DNA from 2 places in the Streptomyces sp. NPDC031418 genome. Region 1 is predicted to be linked to the other one. Evidence: riboswitches for the same ligand, from Rfam matches in the RefSeq annotation. Region 1 holds a riboswitch; the other holds the start of a gene.
The links. A riboswitch is a leader RNA that binds a small molecule or an ion and turns the genes downstream of it on or off. The one in region 1 is predicted to bind cobalamin.
Positions count from the first base shown of each region.

Region 1 (8,818 bases):
CGCCAGCGTCATCGGCCCGTACATGGACATGGGCGCGCACGCCCGTGCCGCCAAGGCCGCCGAGTACGCCCTCGCGCTCGCCCCGCGCTCCGGCGATCCGGCGCTGATCGCCCGGATGCACCGGGCGGTCGCCCGCACCCTGCTCGCCGAGGGCCGGATCGCCGAGGCCGACGCCTCCCTCGCCAAGGCGGCCGAGCTGTACCGCCGGCTGCGCCTGCGCACCGAGCTGGCCCACTGCCACTGGATGCGCGGCTACGTCTACGCCCAGCACGGCGAACTCGACCGGGCGGAGGAGGAGTTGCGGCAGGCGCTGGCCATGCTGTCGGAGACCCGCGCCGCCCTCTACCGCAGCCAGGCGGCCGTCGAACTGGCCGACGTCCTGCACCGCCGGGGCAGCTCCGCCGAGGCCGCGAGCCTCCTGGAGGGCGTCCTCGGCGACTTCTCCTCCGAGCGCGGCGCCGTGCACGCCGCCGCCGCACACCGCCTCCTCGGCATCATCGCCGAGGACGCCCGCGACACGGAGGCCGCCGAGGAGCACTACGTCCGCGCCCTCAGCATCCTGGAACGCGCGGGCGCCGCCGGCGACCTGGCCGACCTGTGCCGCCTCCTGGGCGACCTGCTGCGCCGCACGGGCCGCACGGAAGCGGCCCTGGACGCCTACCGCACCGGCCTCACCCCCCACCCCACCCCAGGCACCACCACCCTGGGCCCCTCCCCGGCACCACCCCCGCTGTGAGCCCCGCCTCGCGGCACGGCCATTGCTGTGGCCCTGTCCTCGGGATGGTCGCCGCGAGGCGCGCCCCCGGCAGGGCTGCCGCCGGGAGCCGCGTCCCCGGCAGGGCTGCCGCCGGGAGCCGCGTCCCCGGCAGGGCTGCCGCCGGGAGCCGCGTCCCCGGCAGGGCTGCCGCCGGGAATCGCGTCCCCGGCAGGGCTGCCGCCGGGAATCGCGTCCCCGGCAGGGCTGCCGCCGGGAATCGCGTCCCCGGTGGAGCCGCCGCCGCGAGACACGCCCCGGCAGAGCCGCCACAGTGAGACGCCCCCGGCACCACCCCCGCTGTAATCCCCCCGCAATCCCCCCGCCCTCACACCTCCGCGTGCCCCTGTCTGCGGACGTCCGCCAGGCGTAGGGCGCCGATCTGGACGGCTGCCTGGGTGGCGTCGTTGCCGATGTCGCCGAGGCCGCCGTTGGTGAGGGTGAAGGAGTCCTGGCCGACCCGTACGGCGGCCACGTCCATCGTGAGCAGGGCCTGCTGACCGTCACGGGTCATGGCCGCCAGGGAGACGCGCAGGCCCTGGCGGGCGTCCCCGACCTCGGGCAGTGCCGCCGCGCCTATCTGGACGTCCTCCGTGATCCCGGTCTGGGTGGTGGCGGTGAACCGGGCGCACTGGACCGGCATCGTGCTCAGCCAGGCCAGCGCCGCGTCCACGTCCGACGGGCGGCGTGCGGCGATGGCGTAGCGCAGCTGGGCGTCGGTGTCGGCGTCGTCCAGGCCGACGGCGGCCCGGGCGGGACCGCCGAGCAGCTCGTCCGCGTAGAGCGCGTCGAGGAACTTCTGGCAGGCGCCGGCCGCCGTGGTCGCCTTCAGCAGCGCGTCCCGCCAGGTGGCCGCGCCGCGGGTCGCCGTCCAGGGGGCGCCGAGGTCGGTCTGGGTGAGCAGCGCGGCCTGCGCCTGCTCGTCGGTGAGGGAGGAGCCGCCGGGGTGGGCGGACTTCTTCGGCGGCGCGGTCGGCTTGGCGATCGTGGGCACGGGGTACGGGGCGCTTTCCGGTTGCTTCAGGCTGAGGGCGGCACAGCCGCCGAGCGCGAGCAGGCCGACGCCGAGCAGGACGAAGGGGAGGCGGCCGTGCGGGCCGCGGGGTATCGCTGCGGTCATCGGTGCCTCCTGCGCAGGTCTGGTGCCTGATCTCACGGGATCACCGGGCCGCCCCGGCCACCAGCGCTCGGGGCCGTACGGGTGAGCGGGGGGCGGCGGAAAAAGGGTGGCCCGCGCCGGGCGGGGCCTGTTAGCGTCCGGGGCATGCAGCGCGCCCAGCAGTGCCCGAACCGCACGACGACGCCGGAGACCGTCCCGGCGCGCTGACACCTGACCAGCATCCAAGCCCCGGGGCGCACGCCCCGGGGCTTCGGTCTGTGACGGGGCGTACGCCTCCCCCCAGAAGGAGCGTCCCGCCATGCACGACCACCGCCGGCTCGGCCGTGACCTGGACCTGTTCGACACCGACCCGCTGATGGGCGCGGGCCTGCCGTACTGGCTGCCCGACGGGGCGGTGGTCCGGCACACCCTGGAGGAGTACATCCGGGACGCGGAGCGCGCCGCCGGCTACCGGCACGTGTACTCGCCGGTGCTCGGCAAACGCGAGCTGTACGAGATCTCCGGGCACTGGGACCACTACAGCGACGACATGTACCCGCCCATGCAAGTCGGCGAGGACGAGGTCGTGCTGCGGCCCAGCCTCTGCCCCCACCACGCCCTGATCTACCGCTCCCGCTCCCACAGCTACCGCGAACTGCCGCTGCGCATCGCCGAGTTGGGGCCCATGTACCGGGCCGAGCTGTCCGGTGTGCTCGGCGGGCTGACCCGGGTCCGGGCCATCCAGCTGAACGACGCGCACATCTTCTGCACCCTGGACCAGGCCGTGCAGGAGGCCCGCGACGCGCTGCGGCTGATCGCCCGCGCCTACGCCGACCTCGGCATCCGTGCCGTACGCCACCGGCTGTCGCTGCCCGGGGCGGGCGGGAAGTACGTCGCCGATCCCGAGCTGTGGCGGCGGGCCACCGGGATGCTGCGGGAGGTGCTCGCCGAGGCCGGGATCGAGCACGAGGAGGCCGAGGGGGAGGCCGCCTTCTACGGCCCGAAGATCGACGTGCAGATCGCCGACCCGGCGGGCCGCGAGTCCACCCTGTCCACCGTGCAGATCGACTTCCACCAGCCCGCCCGCTTCGACCTGCACTACATCGGCCCGGACGGCGCGAAGCACCGGCCCGTGATGGTGCACCGCAGCGTCATCGGCAGCGTGGAGCGGGCCGTCGCCCATCTCGTGGAGGCCCACGGCGGGGCCTTCCCGGCCTGGCTGGCCCCGGTGCAGCTGGTGGTGCTGCCGGTCGCCGAGGAGCAGGTGGCACAGGCCGCGGAGGCGGTCGCACGGGCCCGGGAGGCCGGGCTGCGGGCCGAGCTGGCCGGGCCCGAGCAGGGCACCCTGGGCGCCCGGATCCGGGCGGCGCGCCTGGTGCCGTACCAGGCGGTGATCGGCGCGCGGGAGGCGGACGCCGGGCTGGCGGCCGTACGGCTGCGGGACGGGCGGCGCCCGGGCGAGCTGCCGGTGCCGGAGCTGCTGCGGCGGATCGGCGAGCGGGTGCGTGCGCGCGGCGCGGAGCTGTGGACCTGATCTAGGGTTTGAACGTCGGTACGACGAAGGAGTCAGCTGTGACCGGTCAGCCCATCCCCGTGATCATCGACTGCGACACCGGCGTGGACGACGCCCTGGCCCTGCTGTTCGCCGTCCGCCACCCGGGACTGGACCTGCGGGCGGTGACCTGTGTCGCCGGGAACACCGACGTCGACGGCGTGGTCCGCAACACCCTCACCGTGCTGGAGCAGGCGGGCGCCCCGGACATCCCGGTGGGCCGGGGTGCCGAGCGCCCGCTGCTGGAGCCCGCCCGGCCGGCGCAGCATGTGCACGGCGCCGACGGCATGGGCGACCTCGGCCTGCCCGCGCCGTCCCGCACCGCCGCCGACGTGGACGCGATCACGCTGCTGCGCCGGGAGATCCTGGCCTCCCCGCGCCCGGTCACCCTGATCCCCACCGCGCCGCTCACCAACATCGCCCTGCTGCTGCGCACCCACCCCGAGGTGACCCGCAACATCGAGCGGATCGTGTTCATGGGCGGGGCGGTCGCCACCGGGAACGCCACACCGGTCGCCGAGTTCAACGTCTGGCACGACCCGGAGGCGGCGGCGATCCTGCTCACCGCCGGGGTACCGATCACCATGTACGGCCTGGACGTCTTCATGCGGGTGGTGGTGGACACCCCGGACGTGCACCGGCTGCGCGCCAGCAGCGAGCCCGGCACCCGGCTGGCCGGCGAGCTGCTCGCGCACCGGCCGACCACGCAGGGCGAGGAGCCGGAGGCGGAGGAGGCGGGCGGCCTCGGCGACGCGGGCGCGGTGTGCGCGGTCGCCGACCCGCAGGGCATCGTCACCCGCCGCCTCCCGGTGGAGGTCTCCCTGGCCCCCGGCCCGGGCCGCGGCCAGACCATCGTGGACCGCCGGCCCCGGCCGGGCGAGTCCGAGATCCACGGTGAGGCCCGCGAACAGGCCCTGGTGGACGTGGCGTTGGACGTCGACGTGGACCGGTTCGTGAAGCTGTACCTGGAGACGGTCGAACGCTAGGGCCTCCTTTTAAGAGGGCCCTAGTCGGACAGGGTGGAGGCGCGCGCCGTCCAGCGTTCCTCCACCCGCGCGAACCTCCAGTACGCCAGCGCCGCCGCCCACACCACCACGAACAGGCCGACGATGACGTAACCGGCGCTGTCCAGGTTCACCCCGGCGATCCAGCCGGTGACGGAGTCGCGCAGGTCCAGCTTGTCGTGGACCACGCCCACCAGCTCGATCGTGCCGATGAAGAAGGCGACGGCGATGGACAGCCCGGTGATGGTGAGGTTGTAGAACACCTTGCGGACCGGGTGCGAGAACGCCCACTGGTAGGCGAAGTTCATGAACGTGCCGTCGAGCGTGTCGAACAGGCACATCCCGGCGGTGAAGAGCAGCGGCAGGCACAGGATCGCGTACCAGGGCAGGCCCGCGGCCGCGCCCGAGCCCGCCATCACCATCAGCGTGACCTCGGTGGCCGTCTCGAAGCCGAGGCCGAACAGGAAGCCCACCGGGTACATCTGGCCGGGGCGGGAGACGGACCTGGTCAGCCGGCCGAGGAAGCGGTTCATGAACCCGCGCGAGTCCAGCTGCCGTTCCAGCTCCCGCTCGTCGAAGGTGCCCGCGCGCATCGACCGGAAGACCCGCAGGATGCCCAGCAGGGCGACCAGGTTGAGGGCCGCGATCAGGTAGAGGAAGGCGCCGGCGACCGTCGTACCCATGAAGCCGAGCACCTGGTGGGTGGTGGACTTCTCGCTGGTCACCGTGCCCGCCAACCGGGTGCCGCCGGCGATGAGCAGCGCCAGCAGCACCACCACGCTGGAGTGGCCGAGGGCGAACCAGAAGCCCACCGACACCGGCCGCTTGCCGTCGGCCATCAGCTTGCGGGTGGTGTTGTCGATCGCGGCGATGTGGTCGGCGTCGAAGGCGTGCCGCATGCCGAGGGTGTAGGCGGTGATGCCGAGACCGACGCCGAAGACGTCCCGGCCCACCTTGTAGTGCCCGGGGGCGACGAGCAGGAAGAGGATGCCGAAGGCGACGACGTGCAGGGCGACGATCACCGCGAGCAGTCCGGCCGTCCTGACCGTGTCCTCGCGCTGCCAGCGGAAGGCCGCCTTGTCGGACGCGGGCAGGGTGGTTCCGGGCAGGTTCATACGGTCAGCTCCAGCACCTCGTGGATCCTTCATCAGTGCCGTGGCCGGTCTCCTGGCTTACGGGTCGTGCGTTCGTCGCCCCTGCCTTCCCGGTCGTACGACCAGTGGCCCGGCGGATGCCGGACGGGACGGGAACTCCCCGATCACAGTGGCGAGGGCCGCGTCGATCTCTCATCGACTTCCCGAGCACCACGGCCCGCCCACCGTAGGGGGCCCGACCATCTCCTGCATAGCTGCACAACCGGGCAGGTATTCAAGATCACATACCGGCCTGCGAGGATGTGGGCATGCATCTCGTGCCTGCCGACCGCGCCGACCGTCGCACCATCGACGGCCACCGGGTGTGCGACGCGATCGCCGCCATCGGCGACGCGGGCCGTCTGCGCGCCTGGGCCGACCGCTTCTCGCTGCTCGCCGATCCCAACCGGCTCGCCCTGCTGCTGGCCCTGCACCACACCGGGCCGCTCGCCGTCTCGGACCTGGCCGTCGCCACGGGCATGAACGACCCGGCGGTCTCCCAGGCGCTGCGGCTGCTGCGTGCGGCGGGCGTGGTGGCGGGGGAGAAGGAGGGGCGGGTGGTCCGCTACCGGGTGGTGGACCAGCGGGTGCGGGGCTTGTTGGAGCACTGCGGGGAGTGAAACGCGGCGCACCTCGCCGCTGAAGGTTGCTTTTCCGGGCAATGTGGACAGGCTCTCTCCTGTCGTCCTTCCGAAAGGGAGCCCGTATGGCCCGTATGGCAGAGTCCTCGCCGGACCTCTCCTCCCGGAACCCCGACTGGTGGCGGCAGGCCGTCATCTACCAGGTCTATCCGCGCAGCTTCGCCGACGCCGACGGTGACGGCCTCGGTGATCTGCGCGGCATCACCGAGCGCCTGGAGCATCTCGCCGAGCTGGGCGCGGACGCCCTGTGGCTCAGCCCCTTCTACCCCTCCGAACTCGCCGACGGCGGCTACGACGTCGCCGACCACCGGGACGTCGACCCCCGGCTCGGCACCCTGGACGACTTCGACGCCCTGGTCGCGAAGGCGCACCGGCTCGGGCTGAAGGTCGTCGTGGACATCGTGCCGAACCACACCTCGCATCTGCATCCCTGGTTCCAGGAGGCGCTGCGGGCCGGGCCCGGCTCACCGGCCCGCGACCGGTACGTCTTCCGGCCCGGCCGGGGCGAGCGCGGCGAACTGCCGCCCTCCGACTGGCAGTCCGTGTTCGGCGGCAGCGCCTGGCGGCGGGTGCCCGACGGCGCCTGGTACCTGCACCTCTTCGCCGCAGAGCAGCCCGATCTGAACTGGGAGCACGAGGACGTACGCGCCGACTTCCGGGCCACCCTGCGGTTCTGGGCCGACCGGGGCGTCGACGGCTTCCGCATCGACGTCGCCCACGGCCTCGCCAAGGACCTCTCCGAACCGCTGCGGGACATCGGCGGTATCGGCGCGACCGGCGAGGAGGCCCTGCTGCGGGTGGAGCCGGGCAGCCACCCCTACTGGGACCGGGACGAGGTGCACGAGACCTACCGCGACTGGCGCAAGGTCTTCGACGCCTACCACCCGCCGCGCTGCGCCGTCGCCGAGGCCTGGGTGCCGGGCGCCCGCCGGGCCCGGTACGCACGCCCGGACGAGCTGGGCCAGGCCTTCAACTTCGAGTACCTGGAGGCCCGGTGGGACGCCGGGGAGCTGCGCCGGGTGATCACCGAGGAGCTGGCCACCGCCCGCGCGGCCGGGGCCGCCGCCACCTGGGTGCTCTCCAACCACGACGTGGTCCGGCACGCCTCCCGGCTCATGCTGCCGCCCGGCACCGACCCCGGCGCCTGGCTGCTGTCCGGCGGCACCGCGCCCGCGATCGACCCGGCGGCCGGACTGCGCCGGGCCCGCGCCGCGACCCTGCTGATGCTGGCGCTGCCCGGTGCGGCCTACCTCTACCAGGGCGAGGAACTGGGCCTGCCGGAGGCCGCCGAGCTGCCCGCCGAGGTGCTCCAGGACCCGATCTGGGAGCAGACCGGCCATGTCCGCAAGGGCCGCGACGGCTGCCGGGTGCCGCTGCCGTGGACGACGACCGGACCCTCGTACGGCTTCGGGCCGGGCGCCGGCTGGCTGCCGCAGCCGCCGTCCTTCGCGTCGTACGCCGTCGAGGCACAGGCCGGTACGGAGGGCAGCACCCTGGAGCTGTACCGCACCGCCCTCCGGCTGCGCCGCAAACTGCTGGAGGGCGAGGAACTGACCTGGACGCCGGGCACCCCGGCCGGGGTCCTGGACTTCACCCGCACCGCCACCTGGCGCTGCGTCACCAACCTCACGGACCACCCGGTACCGCTCCCCCCGGGCGAAATCCTCCTGACCAGCACCCCCACCCCCGGACCCGGCCCCCGGGACCTACCCCCGGACACCACGGTCTGGCTCGGCTAGGGGGCCTTTCCGAGCATCCGATCGTCAGGCTGGTTGTGAGAGATGGGGAGGTAACTGAGGCTTCCTAGCACGGCACATCGCCACCGCACCGCCACAAGGTTCCCCGGTCCGCGTAGACGTTGGCGCGGGGAGACCACGCGTGGCCCGTCCACTCCTGCCCGTCACCTGCGGCAATGTATGCCTCCCCCTGATAGGCCAGCGGGGCGTCCTGGCGTGCGGTCCCGCAGAGGGCCGGATCGGTGGTGAACGTGGTGCCCGGTTCAACGGTGATGTGGCTGGTGGAGGGCCCGGGCATACAGTCGTGACCCGCTCCTGCCCAGAAACCAGCCACCTTGACCGTGACGTGCGCGGCGGAGGCCGTGGGATTGTCGACCTTGAGGGCGAAAGCCACCTTGTCGTGCTGGACCTTCGCGCAGGCACGCAGATGAACACCGGACGGACCGGCTTTGGGCGGAGAACAGCGGCTGTCTCCCCCCAGCGCGTCACTGGGCTGGGCAGTCGTTCCCGCGGCGGATGTCGCTGGGCTGGAGGAAGGCTCGGCCTGACCGCCCTGCTCGGTCGACCCCGACCATCCCCTCGCAGCGACTCCCAGAACGATCAGCAGGCCGACGCCCGCAGCGACGCCGGCCGGCCGCTTCCATGAGCGGGAGGCGGCAAGGGCAGGAGGATCCGCGATCGTCCGCGGCGGAGCCGATTCGTCGGCGGGCGGCTCGGGAGCCTTGAGCGCGTTGACTACCGCACTGCGCCATTGGTGGCCTTTGATCTTCTGTAGCTCGGTCTTGTGGAATTCGATCCGCCGGGCGATCCCCATCAGCCGCTCGCGTTGGGGCGCTGCATCGTCCCGGAAGGCCGCCACAATCCGGGCGGTGTCCTGGACGGTCGGCAGACGGCTGGAT
Region 1 is NZ_JBVIJC010000009.1:324,225-333,042, forward strand. It holds gene ACZ5CZ_RS15870 (helix-turn-helix domain-containing protein) at 1-736, shown strand, start outside; gene ACZ5CZ_RS15875 (hypothetical protein) at 1,083-1,874, opposite strand; partial or broken gene thrS (threonine--tRNA ligase) at 2,113-3,387, shown strand; gene ACZ5CZ_RS15885 (nucleoside hydrolase) at 3,426-4,391, shown strand; gene nicT (Nickel transporter NicT) at 4,412-5,524, opposite strand; cobalamin riboswitch at 5,550-5,733, opposite strand; gene ACZ5CZ_RS15895 (ArsR/SmtB family transcription factor) at 5,812-6,162, shown strand; gene ACZ5CZ_RS15900 (glycoside hydrolase family 13 protein) at 6,258-7,922, shown strand; gene ACZ5CZ_RS15905 (hypothetical protein) at 7,987-8,818, opposite strand, start outside.

Region 2 (8,818 bases), on a different contig from region 1:
TCTCCGTCGCCGCGCCGGTGTCCTCGCGGCGGCCACGGCCGCGCTCGCCCTCGCCGGCACCGCGACCGCCTCGGCCGGACCGCCGAAGTGGGCCACGGCACTGCCCCAGGGCCACGACGTGTCGTCCCACCAGGAGCATGTGGACTGGCCCACGGCGCTCGACAAGGGCGCCCGGTTCGTCTACGTGAAGGCGACCGAGTCCACCGGCTACCGCAACCCCTACTTCGCCGAGCAATACGACGGTGCGTACCGCTCGGGCCTGGTGCGCGGCGCGTACCACTTCGCCCGGCCGGACCGGTCCTCCGGCGTCCGGCAGGCCGAGTTCTTCGTGCACCACGGCGGCGACTGGCGGGCCGACGGCTGGACCCTGCCGCCCGCGCTCGACATCGAATACAACCCGTACGACCACAGGCATCCGTGCTACGGGCTGAGCAACCGGAGGATGGTGCACTGGATCCGGTCGTTCAGCGACGAGGTCGAGCAGGAGACCGGCCGCCCCCCGGTGATCTACACGACCGCCGAGTGGTGGCGGATGTGCACCGGCGACAGCGACGCCTTCGCCGCGCGGCACCCGCTGTGGATCGCCCGGCACGGCAGCTCGGGGCCGGGGGAACTGCCCGGCGGCTGGCAGGACTGGACGTTCTGGCAGTACGGCACCCGGGGCGGGCTGCCGGGTGACCAGAATCTCTTTCACGGCTCGGCGGCCCGGCTGCGTTCCTTCGCCCGAGGCTGGTAGCCAAGGGGCGACTGGGGTGAGCGGGGTCGAAGGCGGCAAACGGGACCCCACTCCCTCGATCAGGACACCGTCAAGCCCGTCTCAGTTCATCTTCCGTTCACCCAGGTTGCCTACGTTCATCCAGCCAACGACCTCGAACGATTGCCTGGGTAAATGGAAAGCTTCTCGCTGATCCTCGCGATTGTGGTGGTAACCGCTCTCGCGTTCGATTTCACGAACGGTTTCCACGACACCGCGAACGCGATGGCCACGACCATCTCGACAGGCGCACTCAAGCCCAAGCTCGCGGTGACCATGTCCGCCGTCCTCAACCTGGCCGGCGCCTTTCTCTCGGTGGAGGTCGCCAACACGATCTCCAAGGGTCTCGTCGACGAGACCGGCATCCGTCCCGAGGTCATCTTCGCCGCCCTGGTCGGCGCGATCCTCTGGAACCTGCTGACCTGGCTGGTGGGCCTCCCCTCCAGCTCCTCGCACGCCCTGATGGGCGGCCTGATCGGTGCCGCCGTGGCCTCCGCGGGCTTCGGCGCCGTGCACGGTGACGTCCTGGTCACCAAGGTGATCCTCCCGGCGGTCGCCGCCCCGGTCGTGGCGGGCCTCGCCTCGATGCTGGCGACCCGCTTCTCCTACGGCGTCGGCGGCGGCGACGACAGCCAGGCCACCCGCAAGGGCTACCGCGCCGGCCAGATCGCCTCCGCCGGCCTGGTCTCCCTCGCCCACGGCACCAACGACGCGCAGAAGACCATGGGCGTCATCACCCTCGCGCTGGTCGCGGGCGGCTCCCTCGCCCCCGGCTCCAACCCGCCGGTCTGGGTGATCCTCTCCGCGGGCCTGGCCATCGCGCTCGGCACCTACATCGGCGGCTGGCGCATCATCCGCACCATGGGCACGGGCCTGACCGAGCTGGAGCCGCGCCAGGGCTTCGCCGCGCAGACCAGCGCCGCCACCGCCATCCTGACCTCCTCGCACCTCGGCTTCTCCCTCTCCACCACGCATGTCGTCTCCGGCTCGGTGATGGGCGCGGGCCTCGGCCGCAAGGGCGGAGTGGTCCGCTGGTCCACCGCGACCCGGATGGCCGTGGCCTGGGTGCTGACCCTGCCGGCCGCCGCGCTGGTCGGCGCGGGTGCCGAGGCCGTCACGGAGCTGGGCGACTGGGGCACCGCCGCCGTCGCCGTCTTCCTGGTCGCCTCGAGCGCCGCCATCTGGAAGATCTCCCGCCGCGAGGTCGTCGACCACACCAACGTGGTCGAGGAGACCGGTGAGCCGGCCGGCGTGGTGACCACCGCCATCGCCGCCGTGACCCCGCCCCCGGCGGGCCAGATCACCGAGGACCTGACGGCCACCATCGCGTCCCCCGCCGCCGAGCCCACCCCGGTCGCCCCGGCGGTTCCGCCGGCCGCCACCGTCTGACCCGGTCACCCCGGTTACCGGTTACCGAAGGAAGCAACCCCATGAAGATCGACTGGGCGGCCATCGGCTCCGTCTTCGGCGTCAGCCTCGTGGTCACCGTGGGCCTGGTGGCCCTGTTCAGCCTCGGCATCAAGGGCCTGGCCCACCGCGAGCGGGCCACCGCGCAGGGCGACTCCGCCGCCCTCGCCGTCACCGGCGCCTACCTGAGCTTCGCGGCCTGCGCGGCGGCGGTGGCGTACGGGATCTACCTGATCGTCGCCAAGGCCTGACCGCGGACCTTCCGAAGGCTCCCCTCCCCGCACCGCGGAGGGGAGCCTTTTTCATGCCCTCTCCCGCCGTGTCTCCCGCTCCCCTCCCACCCCCCAATGTGGGGATCGGCACACTCTCCCCATGCAGGTCAACAGCGAGTTGACGGCCGTTCCGGGCGCGTGGTGGACTGCCCGGGCCAAGTACGGCGGCAGAAGAGGAAGCCGGTGCGAATCCGGCGCGGTCCCGCCACTGTCACCGGGGAAGAACACCCCGGGAGCCAGGAACTCTCACCGCCGAATCTCGTCGAACCAGGGCGCGGACACCCTGAGTGAGGACATAGATCGCCATGCCGGGCTGCCGATGGACAAGGCCGAGCACCAGGACCCGTACCGGGGCCGCTGCCGATCCGACGGCCGGCTGAGCCGATGGGTGCCGATCGCAGCTACGCGTACGGCGCCGCCGCCGGCCTTCTCGGGGACCTGCTCCTCGGCGATCCGCGCCGCGGCCATCCGGTCGCCGCGTTCGGACGGGCCGCCGCGGCCGTGGAAGGCGCGTTGTGGCACGACCACCGCGGCTGGGGCGCCCTGCACACCGTCGTGTGCGCCGGTGGCGCCGTCGCCCTCGGCACGGCGGCCGCACGCGCCGTACGCCCCTCCCGCGCCCTCTCCGTCGCACTGACCGCCGCCGCCACCTGGTCGGTCGTCGGCGGCACCTCGCTCGCCCGGGAGGCCCGCACCATCGGGCGCGCCCTGGAGCGCGGCGACGTCGAGGCGGCCCGCGCGCGGCTGCCGCACCTGTGCGGCCGGGACCCGCAGGCGCTGGACGCCGACGGGATAGCCCGGGCCGTGGTCGAGTCGGTCGCCGAGAACACCTCCGACGCCGTCGTGGGCGCCCTGGTCTGGGGCGCCGTGGCCGGCGTGCCCGGGCTGCTCGGGTTCCGGGCGGTCAACACCCTCGACGCGATGGTCGGTCACACGTCGCCCCGGTACCGGCGCTTCGGCTGGGCCTCCGCCCGCCTCGACGACGTGGCCGGCTGGCCCGGCGCCCGGCTGACCGCCGTACTCGCCGCCGCGGCCGGACCCGATCCGCGCGGTGCCCTGCGCGCCTGGCGGGCCGACGCCCACCGCCACCCGAGCCCCAACGCGGGCCCGGTGGAGGCGTCCTTCGCGGGCGCCCTCGGGGTCCGGCTGGGCGGCACCCTCTCCTACGGCGGCCGGGTCGAGCACCGGCCCGTGCTCAACGGCGGCGCGGGACGGGCGGTCCGGGTCACCGACATCGACCGGGCCGTACGGCTCTCCCGCCGGGTCGGCCTCCTCGCGCTCGGCGTCACGGCCGCCGCGCGCCTCATCGTGAAGGGACGCGGGAAGTGAACGGTGGTCTCCTCGTCGCCGGCACCACCTCCGACGCGGGCAAGAGCGTCGTGACGGCCGGAATCTGCCGGTGGCTGGTGCGCCAGGGCGTGAAGGTCGCGCCGTTCAAGGCGCAGAACATGTCCCTCAACTCCTTCGTCACCCGGGAGGGCGCGGAGATCGGACGGGCCCAGGCCATGCAGGCCCAGGCCTGCCGGACCGAACCGACCGCGCTGATGAACCCGGTGCTGCTGAAGCCGGGCGGCGAACAGAGCAGCCAGGTGGTGCTGATGGGCAAGCCCGTCGGCGAACTGAGCGCCCGCGGCTACCACGGCGGCCGGCAGCAGAAGCTGCTCGGCACGGTGCTGGACTGCCTGGCCGAGTTGCGGGGCACGTATGACGCGGTGATCTGTGAGGGGGCGGGCAGCCCGGCGGAGATCAACCTGCGCCGGACCGACATCGTGAACATGGGCATCGCCCGCAACGCGCGGCTGCCCGTGCTGGTGGTCGGGGACATCGACCGCGGGGGCGTCTTCGCCTCCTTCTTCGGCACGGTCGCCCTGCTGTCCCCCGAGGACCAGGAACTGGTCGCCGGGTTCCTGGTCAACAAGTTCCGCGGGGACGTCTCCCTGCTGGAGCCCGGCCTGGACATGCTGCACGGCCTCACCGGGCGGCGCACGTACGGCGTGCTGCCCTTCCGGCACGGGCTCGGCATCGACGAGGAGGACGGGCTGCGGGTGTCCCTGCGGGGCACGGTCCGCGAGTCCACCGTCACTCCCCCGCTCGGCGCGGACGTGCTGCGGGTCGCCGTGTGCGCGATCCCGCTGATGTCCAACTTCACCGACGTGGACGCGCTGGCCGCCGAACCGGGCGTGGTGGTGCGGTTCGTGGACCGCCCCGAGGAGCTGGCCGACGCCGACCTCGTGGTGATCCCGGGCACCCGCGGCACCGTGCGCGCGCTGGAGTGGCTGCGCGAGCGCGGGCTCGCCGACGCCCTCGTGCGCAGGGCCGCCGAGGAACGCCCGATCCTCGGCATCTGCGGCGGCTTCCAGATCCTCGGCGCGCACATCGAGGACGAGGTCGAGAGCCGCACGGGACAGGTGGACGGCCTCGGACTCCTGCCCGTACGGGTGCGGTTCGCCCGCGAGAAGACCCTCACCCGGCCCAGCGGGCACGCCCTGGGCGAGCCGGTCGAGGGGTACGAGATCCACCACGGGGTGGCCACCGTCGAGGGCGGCGAGCCCTTCCTGGACGGCTGCCGGGTCGGCCACACCTGGGGCACCCACTGGCACGGCTCGCTGGAGTCGGACGGCTTCCGGCGGGCCTTCCTGCGCGAGGTGGCCGGCGCCGCGGGCCGCCGCTTCGTGCCGGCCCCCGACACCTCCTTCGCCGCGCTGCGCGAGGAGCAGCTCGACCGGCTCGGCGACCTGATCGAACAGCACGCGGACACGGACGCGCTCTGGCGGCTCATCGAGTCGGGCGCGCCGCAAGGACTGCCTTTCATTCCACCGGGAGCGCCCGCATGAGCACAGTGTTGTTGTTGTCGACCGCCGACACGGATCTGCTGGCGGCCCGGGCCTCCGGCGCCGGCTACCGCATCGGCAACCCGACCCGGGTCGACGTCACCGAGGAGCTGCCCGGCCTGATCCGGGGCGCCGACCTCGCGGTCGTACGGCTGCTCGGCGGCAAGCGCGCCTGGGAGGACGGGCTCGCCGTGCTGAAGGCGTCCGGGATCCCGACCGTGCTGCTGGGCGGCGAGAGCGTGCCGGACGCCGAGCTGATGGCCGAGTCCTCGGTGCCCGCCGGTGTCGTCGCGGAGGCCCTGAAGTACCTGGTCGAGGGCGGCCCCGCCAACCTCCTGGAGCTGTCCCGGTTCCTGTCGGACACCGTGCTGCTGACCGGCGAGGGCTTCGAGGAGCCGCGGAAGATGCCGGAGTACGGCGTCCACGGCTCGTACGAGCGTGCGGACGGCCGTCCGACCGTGGGCGTGCTCTTCTACCGGGCGCACGAGCTGAGCGGCAACACCGGCTTCGTGGACACCCTGTGCGAGGCGATCGAGGCGCAGGGAGCCAACGCCCTGCCCGTCTACTGCGGTTCGCTGCGCGGTGCCGACGCCGGGCTGTACGAGCTGCTGGGCCGGGCCGACGCGCTGGTGGCCACCGTGCTCGCGGCCGGCGGCACCCACGCCTCGCAGGCGTCCGCGGGCGGCGACGAGGAGGCCTGGGACATCGGCGCGCTCGCCGAGCTGAACATCCCGGTGCTGCAAGGCCTCTGCCTCACCTCCTCGCGGGCCGCCTGGGACGAGTCCGACGCGGCCCTGTCCCCCATGGACGCGGCGATGCAGGTCGCCATCCCGGAGTTCGACGGCCGGCTGATCACCGTGCCGTTCTCCTTCAAGGAGCAGGGCCCGGACGAGGTCCCGGTGTACGTCGCCGACCCCGAGCGTGCCGCCCGGGTGGCCGGGATCGCCGTACGCCACGCCCGGCTGAAGCACAAGCCGAACCCGGACAAGAAGATCGCGCTGGTCTTCACGGCCTACCCGACCAAGCACTCCCGCGTCGGCAACGCGGTCGGTCTGGACACCCCCGCCTCGGCGGTCCGGGTGCTGGACGCGCTCCGGGACGCCGGGTACGGGGTCGACGGCTACCCCGACAACGGCGACGAGCTGATCCACCGGCTGATCGAGGCCGGCGGCCACGACGTGGAGTGGCTGACCGAGGACCAGCTGCGCGCCGCGCCCGCGCGGGTGCCGCTGGCCGACTACCGGGCCTGGTTCGAGAAGCTGGACCCGGAGCTGCGGGAGGCGATGCGCGAGGCGTGGGGCGAGCCGCCGGGCAGCCTGTACGTCGACGGCGACGACATCGTCCTGGCCTCCTTGCAGTTCGGGAACGTCGTGGTCATGATCCAGCCGCCGCGCGGCTTCGGGGAGAACCCGATCGCGATCTACCACGACCCCGACATGCCGCCCTCGCACCACTACATGGCCGCCTACCGCTGGCTGGACCACAGCTTCGGCGCGGACGCGATCGTGCACATGGGCAAGCACGGCACGATGGAGTGGCTGCCGGGCAAGGGGCTCGGGCTGGGCGCCGGGTGCGCCCCGGACGCGGTCCTCGGCGACCTGCCGCTGATCTACCCGTTCATCGTCAACGACCCCGGCGAGGGCACCCAGGCCAAGCGGCGCGGCCACGCCACGGTGGTCGACCACCTGGTGCCGCCGATGGCCCGCGCGGACACCTACGGCGACCTGGCCAAGCTGGAACAGCTGCTGGACGAGTACGCGCTCGTCTCCGACCTGGACCCGACGAAGGCACCGGCGGTCCGCGCGCAGATCTGGACGCTGGTCAAGGCGGCCGAGCTGCACCACGACCTGCATGTGGACGAGCAGCCGGACGAGGACGAGTTCGACGAGTTCGTCATGCACATCGACGGCTATCTGTGCGAGATCAAGGACGTGCAGATCCGTGACGGCCTGCACGTCCTCGGCGGCGGCCCGGTGGGCGAACCGCGGGTCAACCTGGTCCTCGCCGTGCTGCGGGCGTCCCAGGTGTGGGGCGGGCAGGCGAACGCGCTGCCCGGTCTGCGGGCCTGTCTGGCGGCCCACTTCGGACTGGCCGAGAAGGAGCTGCTGGCCGAGCCGGGCGCGCCGGTGAAGGTGCCGGTGGAGCTGACCGACCTGGTGGACGGTCCGGCGCGGACCGCGTCCGACGCGATCGACCTGCTGGAGCAGCTGTGCCGGCGGATCGCGGAGGAGCTGGAGGCCCGGGCGTGGGACCGCACGGTCGCCGCCGCCGTGCTGCGGGGCGTCCTCGGCACCGAACTCCCCGACGCCGTCGCGGTGCTGGAGTTCGCCTGCGAGGAGGTCGTACCCCGGCTGGCGCGCACCACCGACGAGATCGGGCACATCCTGCGGGCCCTGGACGGCGGCTACGTCCCGGCCGGCCCCTCCGGCTCCCCGACCCGCGGCCTGGTCAACGTCCTTCCGACCGGCCGGAACTTCTACTCCGTCGACCCCAAGGCGATCCCGTCCCGGCTGAGCTGGGAGGTCGGACAGGCGCTGGCCGACTCCCTGGTCGCCCGCTATCTCCAGGACACCGGCGCGTACCCGAGGTCCGTGGGCCTGACCGTGTGGGGCACGTCCGCGATGCGCACCCAGGGTGACGACATCGCCGAGATCCTCGCGCTGCTGGGCTGCCGCCCGGTCTGGGACGACGCCTCGCGCCGGGTGACCGGCTTCGAGGTGATCCCGCTCGCGGAGCTGGGGCGGCCGCGCATCGATGTCACGGTCCGCATCTCCGGCTTCTTCCGGGACGCGTTCCCGCACGTGGTGGGGCTGATCGACGACGCGGTACGGGCGGTGGCCGAGCTGGACGAGCCGGCCGAGTCCAACTTCGTCCGGGCGCACGTGGAGGAGGACGCGGCCCAGCACGGCGACCGGCGGCGCGCCACGGCCCGTGTCTTCGGCTCGAAGCCGGGCGCGTACGGCGCGGGCCTGCTGCCGCTGATCGACGCGCGGAACTGGCGCAGCGACGCGGACCTCGCCGAGGTCTACGCGGTCTGGGGCGGCTACGCCTACGGCCGCGGGCTCGACGGGCGGGCGGCGCGCGGGGACATGGAGACGGCGTTCCGGCGGATCGCGGTGGCGGCGAAGAACGTCGACACGCGCGAGCACGACCTGGTCGACGCGGACGACTACTTCCAGTACCACGGCGGCATGGTCGCCATGGTCCGGCACCTGACCGGCGAGAACCCCGAGGCGTACGTCGGCGACTCCGCCACCCCGGACCAGGTGAAGACCCGGACGCTGGGTGAGGAGACGCACCGGGTGTTCCGTGCGCGAGTGGTCAACCCGCGCTGGATGGCGGCCATGCGCCGGCACGGCTACAAGGGCGCCTTCGAGATGGCGGCGACCGTGGACTACCTGTTCGGCTACGACGCCACGGCCGGCGTGGTGGACGACTGGATGTACGAGAAGCTCAGCGCCGAGTACGTCTTCGACCCGGAGAACCGGGACTTCATGAAGAAGTCCAACCCGTGGGCGCTGCGCGGCATCACCGAGCGCCTGCTGGAGGCGGCG
Region 2 is NZ_JBVIJC010000030.1:50,217-59,034, reverse strand. It holds gene ACZ5CZ_RS34125 (lysozyme) at 1-736, shown strand, start outside; gene ACZ5CZ_RS34120 (inorganic phosphate transporter) at 890-2,143, shown strand; gene ACZ5CZ_RS34115 (hypothetical protein) at 2,185-2,412, shown strand; cobalamin riboswitch at 2,559-2,701, shown strand; gene ACZ5CZ_RS34110 (cobalamin biosynthesis protein) at 2,818-3,762, shown strand; gene ACZ5CZ_RS34105 (cobyric acid synthase) at 3,759-5,267, shown strand; gene cobN (cobaltochelatase subunit CobN) at 5,264-8,818, shown strand, end outside.
Region 2: it holds a riboswitch for cobalamin, as region 1 does, so the genes downstream of both, ACZ5CZ_RS34110 (cobalamin biosynthesis protein) here and nicT (Nickel transporter NicT) in region 1, are expected to answer to the same signal.